Regions from separate parts of the Nocardiopsis codii genome, predicted to be linked through region 1. Evidence: predicted binding sites of a transcription regulator. Region 1 holds the regulator's gene; each other region holds the start of a gene.
What was found. Region 1 encodes LexA, which represses DNA repair genes until DNA is damaged. Its sites were predicted from a motif close to TCGAACANNTGTTCGA; they were not measured.
Positions count from the first base shown of each region.

Region 1 (5,763 bases):
TCGACGTCCAGGACGACCATCTTGGCGGCGCGGCGGGTGGCGCCTCCGGACTTGATGGTCCCGGCGGAGGCGTCGGCTCCCCGCATGAAGGAGACGGGGCCGGAGGCCGTGCCGCCGGAGGACAGCAGCTCCTTGCTGGAGCGGATACGGGACAGGTTCACACCCGCTCCGGAGCCGCCCTTGAAGATGATCCCCTCTTCCTTGTACCAGTCGAGGATCGACTCCATGGTGTCGTCGACGGAGAGGATGAAGCACGCGCTGACCTGCTGCGCCGAGGTCGTCCCGACGTTGAACCAGACCGGCGAGTTGAAGCTGAAGAGCTGGTTGGCGAGGGCGTGCTTGAGCTCGTGGTCGAAGATCTCCGCGTCCTCGTCGCCGGCGAAGTAGCCGTGCTTGACGCCGGTCTCGGTGTAGACCCCGACGACGCGGTCGATGAGCTGCTTGAGGCTCCACTCGCGCTCGGGGGTGCCGGCGGCGCCGCGGAAGTACTTGCTCGCCACGATCTGGGTGGCGTTCATGGACCAGGACGCGGGGAACTCCACGCCGCGCTGCTCGAAGTTGACCGTGCCGTCGCGCCAGTTGGTCATGACGACGTCGCGGCGCTCCCATTCCAGGGCGTCGTACGGGTGGGTCCCGGGGGTCGTGAAGACCCGCTTGATCCTCAGCCCCTTGCGGTTCCCCTTGCCCTTGCGTCCCGTCGGTCCGCTGGCTGTCTCCGTCATCGTGGAGTCTCCCCTGCCTCATGGGCACGGCCTGCCCAACCGTGCACGGTGTCCTTGGAAAACGGGCGGGCCGGTCACGGGAGGGGTACCCCACGGTGGCCGGACCGCCCCGGCGGCGCCCCGCCCGCGACCCTCTCCCGGCCGCGGGGCGCTACCCGGTGGTGGTGCTGCTCTCGGGGAGGGCCTGCGCCCCGTCCGCGCCCTCGGACTCGCGGTCGCGACGCAGGCTGGCGATCTCGGACTCGAAGTCGGCGAGGCTCTCGAAACCGCGGTAGACGCTGGCGAAGTGCAGGTAGGCGACCTCGTCCAGGTCCCGCATGGGACCGAGGATGGCCAGGCCGATCTCATGGGCCGGCACCTCGGCGACGCCGCGTCCGCGGATCTCCTCCTCGACCTGTTGGCCGAGCTTGGCGAGGGCGTCCTCGGAGACGGGACGGCCCTGGCAGGCCCGGCGCACCCCGGCGATGATCTTGGTACGGCTGAAGGGCTCGGTGACGCCGGAGCGCTTGGCGACCATCAGCAGGACGGTCTCCTGCGTGGTGAAGCGGCGCTCGCACACGGGACAGGAGCGGCGGCGCCTGATGGCCGCGCCGTCGTCCGTGGACCTGCTGTCGATCACCCTGGTGTCCGGATGGCGGCAGAACGGACAGTGCATCCTGGTTCACCTGCTTCCCTCACCGAATCGACACCCTGTACCTCTACTAAACCACAACTCCTGGGCAATCCATCCCATGAGAGCACCAGATGTTGTGGTCGAACCTAGGCCTAGTGAGGGGTGCCCCGCAACCCGGCGACCGGCGTGTCCCGCACACGGGCACGCGGCGGCGGAGGCCTGCGGTCGGCGGCGGCACGGGGTGGGATCCGAAGGGGAGCCGGTCCGCCCCGGGGGCGGTCGGCGCCGACGACAAGAATAGCGGCGCGGGCCCTCGGCATCCGCTGCCCCCGGCGGCCTGTCGCACCCGGAAGTGCTCCCCACGAGGAGGTTTCACCCTGATGCCGGGGATTCGGGAGACCAGTCCCACATCCCACCGGAACCTCCCCCGGGGGACACGTGTTCGGGTATTCCGGGGACAGCACCACGTGAACACGTGTACACACGTCAGTAGAGGCCGGAAATTGACCGCGAAAACACACGGGACAATGGCCTGGGGCCTCGAACGCTTGTTTGATATCACCGTGCGCAACGTCTAATGTTGACTGTGATTTCACGCTGGTTTCGCCATCACGCGGACCCCAGGTCGGCACGGTCGCGAACCGGTGGTGGCCAGTCACGCAATCAGGCCCTGACCGAACCGAATGCCGAGGAGGCCCGGCCGTGCCGGAGGAGAATCCCGGAACCGCAGATTCCGCCACCGTTCTCACCGCAGTGGGGAACGCGGGTGGATCCACGCCCGAAGCCCCCAAACTCACCGCTCGACAGCAGAGTGTCCTGAACTGCATCCAGCGGTATGTGCGCGAGCGGGGCTTCCCCCCGTCGATAAGGGAAATCGGAGAAGCGGTCGGCCTCTCCAGCCCTTCCAGCGTGGCCCACCAGCTCAAGGTCCTCCAGCGCAAGGGCTACCTGCACCGCGACCAGAACCGCCCGCGGGCCGTGGAACTGCGCTCCCCCGGCCGTTCCACCGGCCAGACCGTGACCCCCGAGGACATCGACCCCTCGCGCGCCGCCGCCGTTCCGCTGGTCGGCCGGATCGCCGCCGGCGGTCCCATCCTCGCCGAGGAGTCGGTGGAGGACGTGCTAGCCCTGCCGCGCCAACTGGTCGGCGAGGGCCGCCTGTTCATGCTCACCGTGGTCGGCGACTCGATGATCGACGCGGCCATCACCGACGGCGACCTGGTCGTGGTCCGCCAGCAGCAGGACGCCAACAACGGTGACATCGTGGCGGCCCTGCTGGACGACGAGGCGACCGTCAAGGTCCTGCGCCGCGAGGAGGACGGCCACGTGTGGCTCATGCCCCGCAACGACGCCTACGAGCCGATCAACGGCGACGCCGCCACCGTCCTGGGCAAGGTCGTCGCGGTCATGCGCCGCGTCTGACCCGGCCCCGGCGACAGCCCGGCCCGCGCCTCCGGCACCGTCCCCGACGGACCGGGGGCGCCGTGCTGTGCCCTCCGGCGCCCGCCCGAACCCGCCGGGCCCGGGGGCTGGGCCCCGGCCGGGAACCGCCTCCGCCCGCCCCGGGGGGCCTGTGGACGACGGGGGTCCGTCCGGCGGGACCGCTAGGCTGAAACCGTGTCCACACCACTCTCCTCCCCCGTCGCCCGACCGCGCGCCGCTGTGGTCGGCGGTGTCCTCGCCGTCCTGCTCTCCACCGCCGCCTGCGCTCCGGCCGACGTCGACGGGGCCGAGGCGCCCGGGGTCGTCGGCGTCGAGCGCGAGCTGACCTTCGAGGGCGGCGGACACGAGGTGTCCGCGTCCTTCCGCGCTCCGCACGGCGCCTCCGAGCGGCTGCCAGGTGCGCTCATCATCTCCGGCAGCGGCCCGACCGACCGCGACGGCAACGCTCCCGCGCGGCCCGACGCCGACACCAATCAGAACCTGTCCCGTGTGCTCGCCGACGCGGGTGTGGCCTCTCTGCGCTACGACAAGTTCGGCAGCGGTCCGGACCCGCAGGTCGAGGAGGAGACCGGACCCGGCGGCGTCCGGAGGATCACCCCCGTGGATCCCGAGGTCTTCGACCGGCAGGTCGTGGCGGCCTACGAGGAACTGCTCGCGCAGCCCGAGGTGGACCCCCGGCGCGTGGTCGTCGTCGGACACAGCGAGGGCGCCCTCTACGCCCTGCGCGCCCACCGGCTCATCGGCTCCGGTCACCCCTCGCCCGCACTGGTGCTGGCCGCCCCTCCGGGCACCCGCTACCTGGACCTCCTCGACCGGCAGGTCACCGAGCAGGTCCGCCTGGCCGAGGGGACGGGCCAGCTCGGGGAGTCGGAGGCCGTCCGGATCCTCTCGGACATGCGGGCCGGGCGTGCCGCGATCAGGGGCGGGCGCGACATCACGTCGCAGGACAGCGACCAGTTCGGCGTCTACACCCCGTGGAACGCCGAATTCCTCTCCTACATGGACGGCCTGGACCCGGTCGAACTGGGACGGGACCTGCCCGAGGGCACCCCGGTCCTGGTCCTGTGGGGGGAGGACGACGCCCAGGTCTCCCGTGGGGACGTGGACCGTCTCATGACCGGGTTGGACGGTGCGGAACGCGTGGACCTGCCCGGCACCGACCACATCCTCCGGGCCTTCGAGGACGAGCCCGGTGCGGCGGTCCTGGACACGGACAGACCGTTCGCCGAGGGGGTCTCCCCGGCTCTGGAGGAGTTCCTCGGCAACGCCTGGTAGCGGCCCGCGGCTGTGTGGCGGCCCGGGGCCGGCGCGGACCGCGCCCCCGGCTGCGGGCCGGCGGTCACGGGCGCAGGCCGTGGGGAGGACGGCCGTGGGGGCGTGCGGAGCCGCCGCCCCGTCACTCGGGGAGGGACTCCGGAAGCGCCTCGACCACCGCCAGCGCGAGTTCCCCGGCGTCAGCGACGATCCGCTCCTCGTCGGCCGGTTCGGTCGCGTCGTAGCCGGCCGCCACGCTGTAGCAGGACTCCACGTACAGGTTGGAGACCCGGGTCCCCACACAGCCGACCGTGAACGGTGCTCCGGCGGTCCAGCGCACCGCCTCCTCGCCGACGCCGTCCAGCCCGGTGGTCTCGTGCTGTTCCGTGGTGGCCCGCAGGTTGTCGGCGGCGGTCGTCACCCCGCCCGGGTTGGGCGCGGCCACCAGTACCAGCGTCGCCGTGGCCGGCACCGCGTCCCCGGGGCCCTCCGGGGTCGCCCAGCGGCACTGCCACCCGGACCCGCCCGGGTCCTCCGGCGCGCCGAGCGGCTCCTCCAGCTCCAGTTCGTGTCCGGGCACCAGCGCGTCCAGGGTGTCCGTCGCGACGGCCGCGCACTCGGGGGCCGACTCGTACTCGCCCGTCTCCGGGGAGTCCCGGGTGACGACGTACCAGATCGCTCCGGCGGCGAGCACGACCAGGACCAGCGCGGCCGCGACCACGCCCGCCGTCGCGCAGCCCCTGCTCTGCGGCTGTGCGGACGGCATCACCTCGGGTCCGGGACCGTACGGCTGCTGGGGGTACTGGGCGCTCACAGGGAGGCCCCGATCAGTCCGGCGAACTCGGCGGCCAGCTCGGCGGCGTCGTCGGGGTCGACCGGGTCGTCCCCGGCCAGCCCCGCGTAGGACACCCGTACGAGCAGGTTGTCACTGTGGAAGGCGAGTTCGGCGGTGCCGGGCGCCTGCCCGTGCCACACCCGGCCCTCACCTCGTGACAGGTCCACCGGCTGCGCCCGTGCGGGCAGCAGGTCGGTGTAGGCCCCGGCCGCGCGTTCGGCGCCGGTCACCGGCTCCTCCCCCGTGGCGTCGGTGAAGAGAGCGGACACGTCCACCCGCAGGGTTCCCCGGTCACCGCCCTCGGAGGCTCCGGCCGAGGTCCACACGCACACGAGGCTGTCCCCGCCCTCGAGGGGGCCCTGCTCCCGGGTGTCCGCGACAGCTCCGGGCATGCGCTCCGCGAGGAGTTCGTCGGTGACGGCGTCGCAGCCGGTCGCCGCGGTGTGCACGTCACCGCTCTCGGGGACGTCCGGATCGTTCCCGGACAGCCACAGCCCGCCGCCGATCGCGACCGCGGACAGCACCGCCGCGCCCGCACCGATGACGGCCACACGCACGAGGGGACCCACCCGGCCACCCGCCTCCCTGTCGGTCGCCACGCCAACCGCGTGGGACGGCGCCCGCGTCGACGCGGGCGCCGTCCCGGTGCCGGATCAGCCGACGACGATGTTCACCAGCTTCGGCGCGCGCACGATGACCTTGCGGATCTGCTTGTCGCCGATGAAGCTCTGGGCCCGCTCCGACGCCAGCGCCAGCTTCTCCAGGTCGGCCGGGTCGATGTCGGGCGCCACGGACAGCTTGTCACGGACCTTGCTCTGCACCTGCACGACACAGGTCACGGACTCCTGCACCAGCAGCGCGGGGTCGGCCTCGGGCCAGTGGCCGACGGCGACCGT
Region 1 covers NZ_JAUZMY010000004.1:78,325-84,087, reverse strand. Annotated here, with positions in the region: partial or broken gene Q8791_RS05705 (vitamin B12-dependent ribonucleotide reductase) at 1-722, opposite strand, end outside; gene nrdR (transcriptional regulator NrdR) at 874-1,377, opposite strand; gene lexA (transcriptional repressor LexA) at 2,038-2,757, shown strand; gene Q8791_RS05690 (alpha/beta hydrolase family protein) at 2,953-4,053, shown strand; gene Q8791_RS05685 (hypothetical protein) at 4,175-4,801, opposite strand; gene Q8791_RS05680 (hypothetical protein) at 4,843-5,436, opposite strand; gene leuS (leucine--tRNA ligase) at 5,521-5,763, opposite strand, start outside.

Region 2 (5,763 bases), on a different contig from region 1:
GGCCGCCTTTCGATGTGTCGGGCGATGGTCCCCTCGCGGTCGGTCTTTCCTGTACCGGTGACGGGGAAGGGGTCGGTGGTGAGGAGGATGCGGCTCGGCACCGCTGTCCGGTGCAGGGCCCTGGCGGCGGCGGCGCGGAGGGCGAGGTTCGAGGACGCGCCGACTGCCCGGAGCCGGACGGCGGCGACGACCTCGCGGTCGTTCGCGGCCGTGGGCACGGCCGCGACGACGGCGTCGACGACCCCGTCCTGGCGCCTGAGCACGGCCTCGACGTCGTCCAGGGAGACGCGGACCCCGCGCACCTTGACCTGGCGGTCCGCACGCCCGATCAGGCGCAGGGTTCCGTCCGGGTCGACGGTGACGAGGTCACCTGTCCGGAACTCCCTGGTACCGCCGGTGGTGCGCCAGGCGTCGTTGGGCGCGTTGGCGTACCCCAGGGCCTGGAAGGGCGTGGAGACGACGAGTTCTCCGGTGCGGCCGGCACCGTCGGGGGCGGCGGCCCCGAAGGAGCCCGCCGCGCCGGAGGCCACCGGCTCCACCCTGTGGGAGACGCCCTCGATCGGCGTGCCGAGCTCTCCCGGTGCGGCGGTGCGGAGGTCGAGGACGAAGCTGTCGTTGGTCTCGGTACTGCCGTAGACGCTCAGCAGCTCGGCCCTGGGGAACGCGGCCGCCAGGCCCGGGACGGCGTCGGGAGGGAAGAAGTCGCCGGTGGAGACGACCGTGCGCGGCCACCGTGACGTCGCCGCCGCGCCGGCGAGGAGGGTCAGCACGACCGGCACCCCCTGGACGAGGGTGACGCGGTGGGAGTCGATCGCGGCGGCCAGCGCCCTGCCGTCGGTGAGGTCCTGCCGGGCGGCGAACACGACGCGGCCGCCCGCCCGCAGGACCGCCCACACGTCGAGCGTGGCGATGTCGAAGTTGACGGGCGAGAGGCTGAGCGAGGCGTCGTCGGGGGTGAGGGAGAACCGGGTGCGCGCCCAGTCGGTGAAGCGGTCGATGCCGTGGGGGTCGTGGGCGACGATCTTCGGTGCGCCCGTCGAGCCGGAGGTGGTCGTCCAGAGGCCCCCGCGCTCCGGGGAGGCCTCGGACGCGGAGGGCGCCGGCGCCTCGGGGGGACGCCGGCGGAATCCCCGGTACGGATCCTGCCCGGTGTTCGGGCCCAGGTCCCGGTGGAGGGCCTCCACGTACCCGGCCCCGGCCTCCTGCGGGATGACCAGTGCGGGGAGCCCCGCCTCCTGCGCCGCGAGTACGGCGATGACGGCCGCCCCGGCGCGGTCGGCCCGGACGATGCCGACTCCGCCGGGGCCCGGGGCGGCCTCGCGGGCGACCTCGCGGGCGGACGCGACCAGTTCGCCGTAGGTGAGGGCCCCGCCCGTCCACCGCAGCGCCTCCGCGTGCGGTGAGCGGCGGGCGTGTTCCCGCACGGACTCCCAGATGCGAGGCGTGGCCATGTTTCCCCATTCCGAAGACGCGTGGGCCGCTTCTCACCGGCCAGGCAAGAACATACATACACGCATATCGGCCACGGAAGAGGGTTAGGGAATTATGACAGAAAGAGGGAAGAATCAACCACCGACCCCCGCCCTCCGGTCCTCACGGCGACCACTCGACACCTCGCCGAACAACAGAGAAAAAAGCCCTTGAGCTGCGACGACAGGGAATCATGGTGATTTCTCATGCGACTGGTGGGACTCCCGTGAAGGGAGTCGACCATGGCGCACAGGACTTATATTACGATCGCCCGCCGCAGCCGAAAGGGCTGCTCCCGGGCGCCCCTCCGGGGGAGAATCGACTGCCGCCACACCACGATCAGGGAAATGTGCCTTTTAAAGAATTATTAATATTTCCCGCGCACGGAACAGCCCGACCGCACCCCTGGCCGGACGGGGGCGCGGTCGGGCGGCGCGGGACAGCAGTGGGGCCGCCATCCCCGGGGATGGCGGCCCCGGGGATGGCGGCCCGGCCGGGCGGACCCTAGCTCCACTGCCGGCGCATCGTCCAGCGGTCGGACGCGACGTCGCGGGTGATGTCGATGATGCTGGGCTCGCCCGCCTCGGATTCCGCCGAGACGCGGAGCAGGTGGACCTGGGTGGCGGGTGCTCCGGGCACCTCGGGGCGCGCGGGCCAGTCGCCGATGATCCTGCGCACCCGGAAGGTGCGACCGCGCCAGGTGAACTGGGCGGGGGTCCCGCCCTGGGTGGAACGTACGTCGATGTGTTCGTTCAGGAGACTCACACGGGCAGCCTATCGAACTCTTGTTCGAGAAAGTCAATCATCTCGAACGGTCGCCCTGCCGGGCTCTGTCGGACGCGGAACACCCTAGGCGCGCACCGTGCGCGGGCGGGGACCCGTCCGCGGCGTGTCGCGCAGCCGACCCCGACCGCCTCCGGTGACACACCGGAGCGGAGCCCCGGAACAGGCACGATCCGGGCGCCCGCGGGGTTGCCGGAGGTCGCGGAGCGCTCGCCGGGGAACGAGGAGGCGAGCGGCGGCCGGGGGTCCCCGTGCCGGAACTCCCCCGGACCGGGGCGCGGGCCCCGGCCGCCTACACCAGGAAGTACGGCGCGGGGTCGTCCTCCCGCGCGTTCGCGATCCGTGCGAGTATGCGCGGCGGCATGTCGGGCAGCGCGTCCGGCGCGAACCACCGCACCTCCAGGGTCTCGTCCCCTCCGGCGTCGGGCTCCCCTCCGACTGCACGGCAGCGGAAGGCCAGGTCGAGGAACTGCACCCGGTCCCCGTTGGGGTAGGTGTGGGGCTCCTGGCCGACCACGCTGGCCAGCCGTTCGACCTCGACCTCGATGCCGGTCTCCTCCCTGACCTCGCGCACCACCGCCCGGGCGGGCTGCTCACCGGGTTCGAGGATGCCGCCGGGGGTGGCCCAGCGGCCGTCGTCGGCGCGCCTGTGCAGGAGGATGTCGCCGTTCTCCCCGATCACCACCGCCGTCACCCCCACGAGGGGGAGGAGTCCGTGGCCGACGTGGTCGCGCAGTGCGAGAAGGAAGTCAGGTACGGGCATGCCCACGAGCCTACGAGAACGGACGCGGGCGGGGCACGGTCCGGTGAACGGGGCCGCCTCCACCCCGCCGCGCACGACCCTCAGCGCCCCCGTGAGGCGCGCAGCTCGGCGTACTCCTCGGCGAGGACCGACATCAGGACGGCGTCGTGCCACTCCCCGTTCCAGCGCAGGTGCTTGCGCCAGACACCCTCCTCGACGAATCCGGACCTGGCGTAGGACTTCCGGGCGTTGGCGTTGAACGCGAACACCTCCAGGCCCACCCGGTGCAGTCCGGCCACCGTGAACGCGTACTCCAGGACCAGGTCGGTGGCCTCGGTCCCGTAGCCCTTCCCGGTGGAGGCCATGTCGTTGAGCGCGATCCGGTACGCGGCGCAGGCGTTGTCCGGGTCGAGGTCGAGGAGCGCGCAGTCGCCCACGGACGCCCCGTCCTCGCGGGACACGATCACCCAGTCGGCGCGGTCGTGGTGGTCGGGGCGGGTGGCATACCACCGCCGCAGCGCGTCCTCGGTGAACTCGCGGTGGGTGCCGGTGAGTCTGCGGACCTCCGGGTCCATGTCCACGAGCGGGCCGACCAGGGCCTCGCCGCTCTCGGCGTCGAGGGGGACGAGACGCACCTTCGTCCCGTGGAGTGCGGGCTGGTCGCGGAAGACGTCGGGAGGGATCATGGTCGGGATTCCAGCAGAGGACCGCGGGGCCCCGCAACCGTGTTTCCGCCCCCTCGCCGCGCCCCCTGTACGATCCGGGCACGGCGGGCGGCGCCGCGACGCGAGGGGGACCCGGTGACGGTCGGTTCGGGAACGGTCAGCTTCCAGACGGTCCGTGAGACCAACCTGGGCGTCGTGCTGCGCACGGTCCGCGCGCTGGCCCCGTGTTCGCGCGCGGCGGTCGCGTCGGCGACGGGCCTGAACAAGACCACCGTGTCCAGCCTGGTCGCCGACCTGATGGCGCGGGGCCTGGTCCTGGAGACGGGGGAGACCTCGCGGCAGAGGGTGGGGCGCCCGGGGGTGCTGCTGGCGTTGGACGACTCGTCGGTGGCGGCGGTCGGCCTGGAGGTCAACGTCGACTACCTGTCGGTGGTCGCGGTGGACCTGCTGCGGGACGAACTGGTGAGCCGCCACGTCGCCTTCGACGCCCGATCGGCGGGGCCCGAGGCGTGCGCGCGGCGCATCGCGGACACACTGCGGGAGACCGTGGGGGCGCCGGAGCTGAGCGGGCGGGCCGTGGTGGGGGTCGGCGTGGCCGTGCCCGGTCTGATCGACGCCCCGGCGGGCACCGTCACCCACGCCCCCAACCTGGGCTGGCGGGACGTACCCCTGCGGGACCGGGTGGCGGGACTGCTGCGCGGCTCCGGGGTCGTGGACGTTCCCGTCCAGGTGGACAACGACGCCAACCTGGCCGTGACGGCGGAGTACCGGGTGGGGTCCTTCGCGGGCACGCCGGACCTGACGTACGTGACCGGTGAGGTGGGGATCGGCGCCGGCATCCTCGCCGGCGGCGAGCTGTTGCGGGGCGCGGGCGGGTTCGCGGGCGAGGTGGGGCACCTGGCTCTCGCCCCGGACGGCCCGGCGTGCGCGTGCGGGCGCCGGGGCTGCCTGGAGGCGCTGGCGGGGATCGGCGCGATCGTGCGCGGCGCCGTGCCGGACCGGGTTCCCGACCGCGCCCTGTCGGGGAGCGACGTCGCCGAACTGGTGGCGGTGACGGTGGAGCGGGCAGGGAGCGGTGACCGGGTGGCCGTGGGCGCGCTGGAGCGGGCGGGCGCCTGGCTGGGCCGGGGGTTGGCGACGCTCGTCAACGTCACGAACCCGAGCGTGGTGGTGCTGGGCGGGTACTTCGTGCCGATGGGGCCGTGGCTGCTGCCCCACTGCCGGGCGGAGATCGCGGCGAACGTGTTCGCGCCGGGTGCGGGCGGCTGCCGGATCGAGCTGTCGGCCCTGGGGCTGAGCGCGGCGGCCCGGGGCGGGGCCGCGGCGATGATCCACGCGCTGGACGGCGGCCTGCTGCCGCTCCCCGCACCGAGGGCCGCAGGGGTCGCGGAGGTCCCGGGCGACGCGTAGTCCGCCCGGAGCCGGGCCCGGGGCGGATTCCGGCTCCGGGGTCCGGTCCGGAATCCGGCCCCGGGGCCGGTACCGCCGCCCGTCAGTCGCGGGTGAGGCCGAGGGAGGCGACCGCCGTGCCCGCGCGCTCGAACACCAGGTAGAGGTCACGGGTGCCGTGGACGGGCACGCCGTCGGGGGCCGCGGACGCGCGGACCACGGAGAAGTCGTAGCGGTCCTTCCCCGCCGGGACGTCGACGACGGCGAGGGTCGGACCGTCGCCGGGGTCGTCGAGCCGCAGGCGGAGGGTGGTGGCGTGCTCGGCGTTGACCGACAGGTCGCAGCCGGTGGCCCCTCCGCCGAGGTCCACGTCGTGGAACGCCGCCCAGGCTCCGTCGGTCCGGGCGCGCACGGCGTCGCCGCGCTCGGGGGTGAGCGGGCACAGCGACGTGCCCCGCGCCTCGTCGTACCCCGTGGCGGACCACGGGGTGTACGCCTCGCGGGGCGGGATGACCTCCCCGGGGACGTTCAGTGCGGCGCCGGCGCGCACGTCCGTGGCGGAGCGCCCGACGAGCACCTCGCGCGGGGCCTCCTCCACGACGAACCGGTCGCGGGTGGTGTCCCAGAGCGCGAGGTCCTTCACGTCGAACGACACCGCGGCCACGGCGCCCCCGCCGGGTTCGACACGGACCCGGGTGAAGCCGCGCAGCGCGC
Region 2 covers NZ_JAUZMY010000020.1:138,151-143,913, reverse strand. Annotated here, with positions in the region: gene Q8791_RS20220 (AMP-binding protein) at 1-1,451, opposite strand, end outside; gene Q8791_RS20215 (DUF6504 family protein) at 1,975-2,235, opposite strand; gene Q8791_RS20210 (NUDIX hydrolase) at 2,546-3,016, opposite strand; gene Q8791_RS20205 (GNAT family N-acetyltransferase) at 3,097-3,681, opposite strand; gene Q8791_RS20200 (ROK family transcriptional regulator) at 3,796-5,070, shown strand; gene Q8791_RS20195 (glycoside hydrolase family 3 C-terminal domain-containing protein) at 5,153-5,763, opposite strand, start outside.
Region 2: a site for LexA is predicted at 2,248-2,263, ahead of Q8791_RS20215 (DUF6504 family protein). Genes of this name have one in related genera too.

Region 3 (5,763 bases), on a different contig from region 1:
CACGCGCGACTCGTAGACCATCTCCTCGTCCAGCTCGCCGACCCTGGTGGGCGCCCGCCCGCCCCGGTCGCCGTCCGGCCCCGCGGCCAGGTGCACGCCGTACAGGCCGCGGTCCGGGATGGTGCCGCCGCTGATCACGGCCAGCCGCTGCGCCCCCGGCCGGGAACGCAGGACGTCCGCCTCCCGGTCCCACACCACGCGCGGGCGCAGCTCGGCGAACTCGTCCGAGGGGTAGCGGCCCGACAGCATGTCCAGGACCGACTCCAGCACGGAGTCGGCCAGGCCGGCGAACGGAGCCGCCCGCCGCACCAGCGCGGCGAGCCCGTCCACCGTCCAGTCGTCCATCGCCACCATCGCCACGATGTGCTGCGACAGCACGTCCAGCGGATTGACCGGCATCTCCAGGCGCTCGATGCCGCCCGCGCGCATGCGTTCGGCCACCACGGTCGTGGCCAGCAGGTCGCCGCGGAACTGGGGCAGGAACACCCCGCGCGAGGTCTCGCCGACCTGGTGCCCGGCCCGGCCGACCCTCTGCAGGCCGCTGGCCACCGACGGCGGCGACGCCACCTGGACCACGAGGTCGACCGCGCCCATGTCCACGCCCAGCTCCAGGCTGGAGGTGGCCACCACGCAGCGCAGGCGGCCCGCCTTGAGGTCGTCCTCGATCAGCGCCCGCTCCGACTTGGACATCGAACCGTGGTGGGCGCGCGCCACCACGGCGTCCGCGCCCCGGCTCTGCCCGGACTGGCCCATGACCTGGGCGGCCGACTCCTCCGGCGGCAGCTCCCGCCCGTGCCGCTCGGCGTGCAGGTCGTTGACGCGGGCGCACAGCTTCTCCGCCGTGCGGCGCCCGTTGGTGAACACGATCGTGGAGCGGTGGGACTCGACGAGGTCCAGGACCCGGCGTTCGACGTGCGGCCAGATGGACCCTCCCCGCCGGGTCCCGCCGCCGCGCGGGTCCGGTTCGGGGCGGTCGGGGAACGCGCTCCGGTCGACCGCCGCGGGCGCACCCCCGGTGACCGGCTCGATCTCCGCGCCCGTCTCCTCGGCGCCGGTCTCCTCGGGGGCGTCGGGCGGGAGGACCGCACGTTCGGGGGCGTCGGGTTCCTCCATGTCGGGGACGGGCACCACCACGCGCAGGTCCAGACCGGGGGCGTCGGGCGGGGACACGATCGCGGCGCCGCCGAGGAACTCGGCGACGAGCTCGGGCGGGCGCACGGTGGCCGACAGGCCGATCCGCTGCGCGGGCCGCTCCAGCAGGGCCTCCAGCCGTTCCAGGCTGAGCGCCAGGTGGGCGCCGCGCTTGGTGCCCGCGAGGGCGTGCACCTCGTCCACGATCACCGTCTCCACCCCGGACAGCCCTTCGCGGGCGCGCGAGGTGAGCACCAGGAACAGCGACTCGGGCGTCGTGATGAGGATGTCCGGCGGGCGGGTGGCGAGCCTGCGCCGCTCGTCGGCGGGGGTGTCCCCGGTGCGCACGCCCACGGTGACCCGGGACAGCTCCTGTCCGGCGGCGCCGGCGGCCGCGGCGATCCCCGCCAGGGGGACGCGCAGGTTGCGCTCCACGTCGGCGGCGAGCGCCTTGAGCGGGGACACGTAGAGCACGCGGCACCGCCGGGACCGGTCCTCGGGAGCGGGGGCCGTGAGCAACCGGTCCAGCGACCACAGGAACGCGGACAGGGTCTTGCCCGACCCCGTCGGGGCCACGACGAGCGTGTTGCGCCCCTCCGAGACGGACTCCCAGGCGCCCGACTGCGCGGTGGTGGGGCCGGCGGGAAAGGCCTGGTCGAACCAGGTCCGCGTGGCCGGTCCGAAGCGTTCGAGGGGATGGGGCGCACGACTCATCCCGTCAGTGTGCCCGCCGCGGGCGACAGAACCGCGGAAGGTGCGCGGCGGGCGCGCCGATCCCCGATACTGGGCCCGATGAGACTCACTGCTTTCTGGAACAACATGAACCGGCAGTTCGGCGAGGCGTACGCGCAGAGCCTGGCCAAGGACTACGTCATCGAGGGGCTCGGCTCCAGGACGGTCCAGCAGGCGCTCGCCGACGGGGCGAGCCCGAAGGAGGTGTGGCGGGCGGTGTGTGACGCGTTCGACCTTCCGTTCTCGGTGCGGTGACGATGCGGGCCGCCGACGCGCCGCAGCCCCGGTTCGTACGCGAGTCACACACGAAATCGAACAGAGGTTCGGGTAGTGTGGGTTGTCCACAGGCGAACGTCGGACGTCGCGATTGTCGTATCGACCGCGTAGCGTCGTGCGCATCATGAAGAAGAAGGCATCCACCCAACAACAGGGGTATCCCGTGGCATCTGGAGACCGAGACAAAGCTCTCGACACAGCGCTCGCGCAGATCGAGCGGCAGTTCGGCAAGGGCTCCATCATGCGCCTGGGCGACGATGATCGCCCGCCGATCGAGTCGATCCCCACCGGGGCGATCGCCCTCGACGTGGCGCTCGGCATCGGCGGTCTGCCCCGGGGGCGGATCATCGAGGTCTACGGCCCCGAGTCGAGCGGTAAGACCACCGTCGCCCTGCACGCGGTGGCCAGCGCGCAGAGGATGGGCGGCATCGCCGCCTTCGTCGACGCCGAGCACGCGCTCGACCCCGAGTACGCCAAGAAGATCGGCGTCGACACCGACAACCTCCTGCTCTCCCAGCCGGACACCGGTGAGCAGGCCCTGGAGATCGTCGACATGCTGGTGCGCTCCGGCGCGGTCTCCATCGTCGTGATCGACTCGGTGGCCGCCCTGGTCCCCCGGGCCGAGATCGAGGGCGAGATGGGCGACAGCCACGTCGGCCTCCAGGCCCGCCTGATGTCGCAGGCGCTGCGCAAGATGGCCGGTGTCCTGCACCAGACGGGCACCACCGCGATCTTCATCAACCAGCTGCGCGAGAAGATCGGCGTCATGTTCGGCTCCCCGGAGACGACCACCGGCGGCAAGGCGCTCAAGTTCTACGCGTCGGTCCGCCTGGACGTGCGCCGAATCGAGACGCTCAAGGACGGCACGGACGCGGTCGGCAACCGCACCCGCGTCAAGGTGGTCAAGAACAAGATCGCGCCGCCCTTCAAGCAGGCCGAGTTCGACATCATCTACGGTGTCGGCGTCTCCCGCGAGGGCAGCCTCATCGACCTGGGCGTGGAGCACGGCATCGTGCGCAAGTCCGGCGCCTGGTACACGTACGAGGGCACCCAGCTGGGACAGGGCAAGGAGAACGCGCGCACGTTCATGCGCGAGAACGCCGACCTGGCCAACGAGATCGAGAAGAAGATCAAGGAGAAGCTGGGCGTCCCCGTGAAGGGCGACGACAGCGCCTCCGGCCCCGCGGCCGAGTCCGCCAAGGAGTCCGCGGACGCCTCGGCCAAGGCCCCCGCCAAGCGGGCCCCGGCCAAGACCGCCAAGGCGCCCGCGCCGGATGCGTGACCGGAGCAGGTCCAGGGGGCGGCGCCAGTCCGACGACGGACGCCCCGAGGACACCTCCGAAGACACCTCCCCGGGCGGGACGAACCCGCCCGGGGACGATCCCGAGGCACGGGCCCGCGCCCTGTGCCTGCGGATGCTCACCCACTCCCCGCGCACCCGCGCCCAGCTCGAACGGGCGCTGCACCGGCGGGAGTTCCCCGAGGAGGTCGTCGACGCCGTCCTGGGCGCGTTCGGCGACGCCGGGCTGATCGACGACGTGGCCTTCTCCCACGCCTGGGTGTCCTCCCGCCACCACGGCAGGAGGCTGTCCCGGCGCGCCCTCGCGCAGGAGCTGCGCACCAGGGGCGTGGAGGAGGACACCGTCAAGGGGGCGGTCGCCGAACTGAGCGACGAGGACGAGGAGGAGGCCGCCCGCGACCTGGCCCGCCGCCGCCTCGCCACGACCCGCGGCAAGGACCGTGAGGTCCGCATCAGACGCGCCCTGGGCGTCCTCGCCCGCAAGGGCTACGCCTCGGGGCTCTCCTACCGGATCGTCCGGGAGGAGCTCGAACGCGAGGGCGTCGAAGCCGACCTGTACGACCCCGACCTCTGACCGGTCGGCGCCGGACCGGACGGCCGCCGTCCCCGTCCGCGCCACCACGCACCAGGAGAGCCCCGTGCACGAGGAAGCCGTCCCGATCCTGCGCGTCGCCGACGCGGAGGCGGCCGCGGCCTGGTACCGGCGCCTGGGCTTCACCCCCGAGTGGGTGCACCGGTTCGAACCCGGTCTCCCGGCCTTCGTCGAGGTCGCCCGCGGTCCGGTCCGGCTGTTCCTGTCCGAGCACGAGGGCGACGCCCGCCCCGACACCCTGGTCTACCTGCGGGTGCGGGACGTCGACGCCGTCGCCGCCGAGTTCGGTGTCCCGGTGGAGGACGCGCCGTGGGCACGGGAGACCCGGCTGCGCGACCCCGACGGCAACCGTCTGAGGGTGGGAACCCCGAAGGACTGACCCCCGCCCCGCGCACCCCGCCCGGAGACGGGGGACGCGGGCCGGAGCCGGTCCGAGGGCGCCGGCAGCCTCACTCGGAGGCGACGGGCCCGGCCGTTTCCGCGGGATGCGCCGCCTGTTCCCCCGCGCCGTCCCGGCCGGCGGTGTCCGCGGACTCGGGCGGGGCGTCGGCGCCCCCGGCCGTCGGGTCCGCGTCGGGCTGCGGCTCCACCGCCGCGTCGGCCCCCGAGGGTTCGGCGTCCTCGGGCTCCGGTACGGGGCGCGGCTCCGGCGGGGCGGTCACCAGTTCCAGCGGTGCGACGTCCGCTGTGAACCCGAACACCCGCGCGTAGAAGGCCAGCTCGGCCTCCAGGGCCCGGACACGGACGTCCTCCGCCGTGAACCCGTGCGCCTCGCCCTCGAACTCCAGCAGTGCGTACGGGGTCGCGTTGCGCCCCAGCGCCGTCGCCATCGAGAAGGCCTGGTCCGGGGTGACCACGGGGTCGTCGAGCCCCTGCAGCAGCAGGACCGGCGCGCCGATCTCCCCGGCACGGTTGACCGGCGACCGCTCCCGGTACCGTTCCACGAACCCGGGGAGCGTACCGACCAGGGAGTCGAGGAAGCGGGACTCGAAGTCGTGGGTGCTCTCCGAGAACCCCAGGAGGTCGGTGACCCCGAACAGCGACACCCCGCACGCGAAGGTGTCCCCGGTCAGCGCCATCAGCGCCGTGTACCCGCCCGCGCTCGGCCCCCGGATCGCCAGCCGCTCCGGGTCGGCGATCCCCTGCTCCACCAGGGCCCGCGCGGCGGCGGCGCAGTCCTCCACGTCCACCACGCCCCACTCCTTGTGCAGGCGCTTGCGGTACGAGCGCCCGTACCCGGTGGATCCTCCGTAGTTGACGTCCACCACACCGATCCCGCGGCTGGTGAAGTACGCCTTGGCCAGGTCGAACTCCAACGTGCTCACCGACACCGGACCGCCGTGCGCCCACACCACGTACGGCGCGGGCCCCTCGGCGCCGGCGCCGGGGTGGGTCGGCGGGTACACGTTGGCGTACACGGGCGCCCCGTAGCGCCCGGGCAGCCGCTCCTGCCTCGGGACGGGGAGGTAGGCGGGGTCGGGCGCCTCGTCGGAGCCCCGGCGCAGCACCTCCACCAGGCCGGAGACCGGGTCGAGCCGGACCAGACACGGGGGTTCGGTCGGGGACGAGGCGACCGCCACCACCGCGTGCCCGTCCGTGTCCAGCATCCCCCAGGTCGTCAGGTCGGTCCCGACCGGCGTCAGGTCGAGGGTGTCGGGGTCGTACACGCTCGGTGTCAGGTCGGCGTGCCCGTGCAGCGCCACGACCTTCCCGGACTCCAGCACGCAGAACG
Region 3 covers NZ_JAUZMY010000001.1:92,731-98,493, reverse strand. Annotated here, with positions in the region: gene Q8791_RS00405 (DEAD/DEAH box helicase) at 1-1,845, opposite strand, end outside; gene Q8791_RS00400 (DUF3046 domain-containing protein) at 1,924-2,118, shown strand; gene recA (recombinase RecA) at 2,303-3,421, shown strand; gene recX (recombination regulator RecX) at 3,414-4,013, shown strand; gene Q8791_RS00385 (glyoxalase superfamily protein) at 4,078-4,410, shown strand; gene Q8791_RS00380 (S9 family peptidase) at 4,481-5,763, opposite strand, start outside.
Region 3: a site for LexA is predicted at 2,175-2,190, ahead of recA (recombinase RecA). Genes of this name have one in related genera too.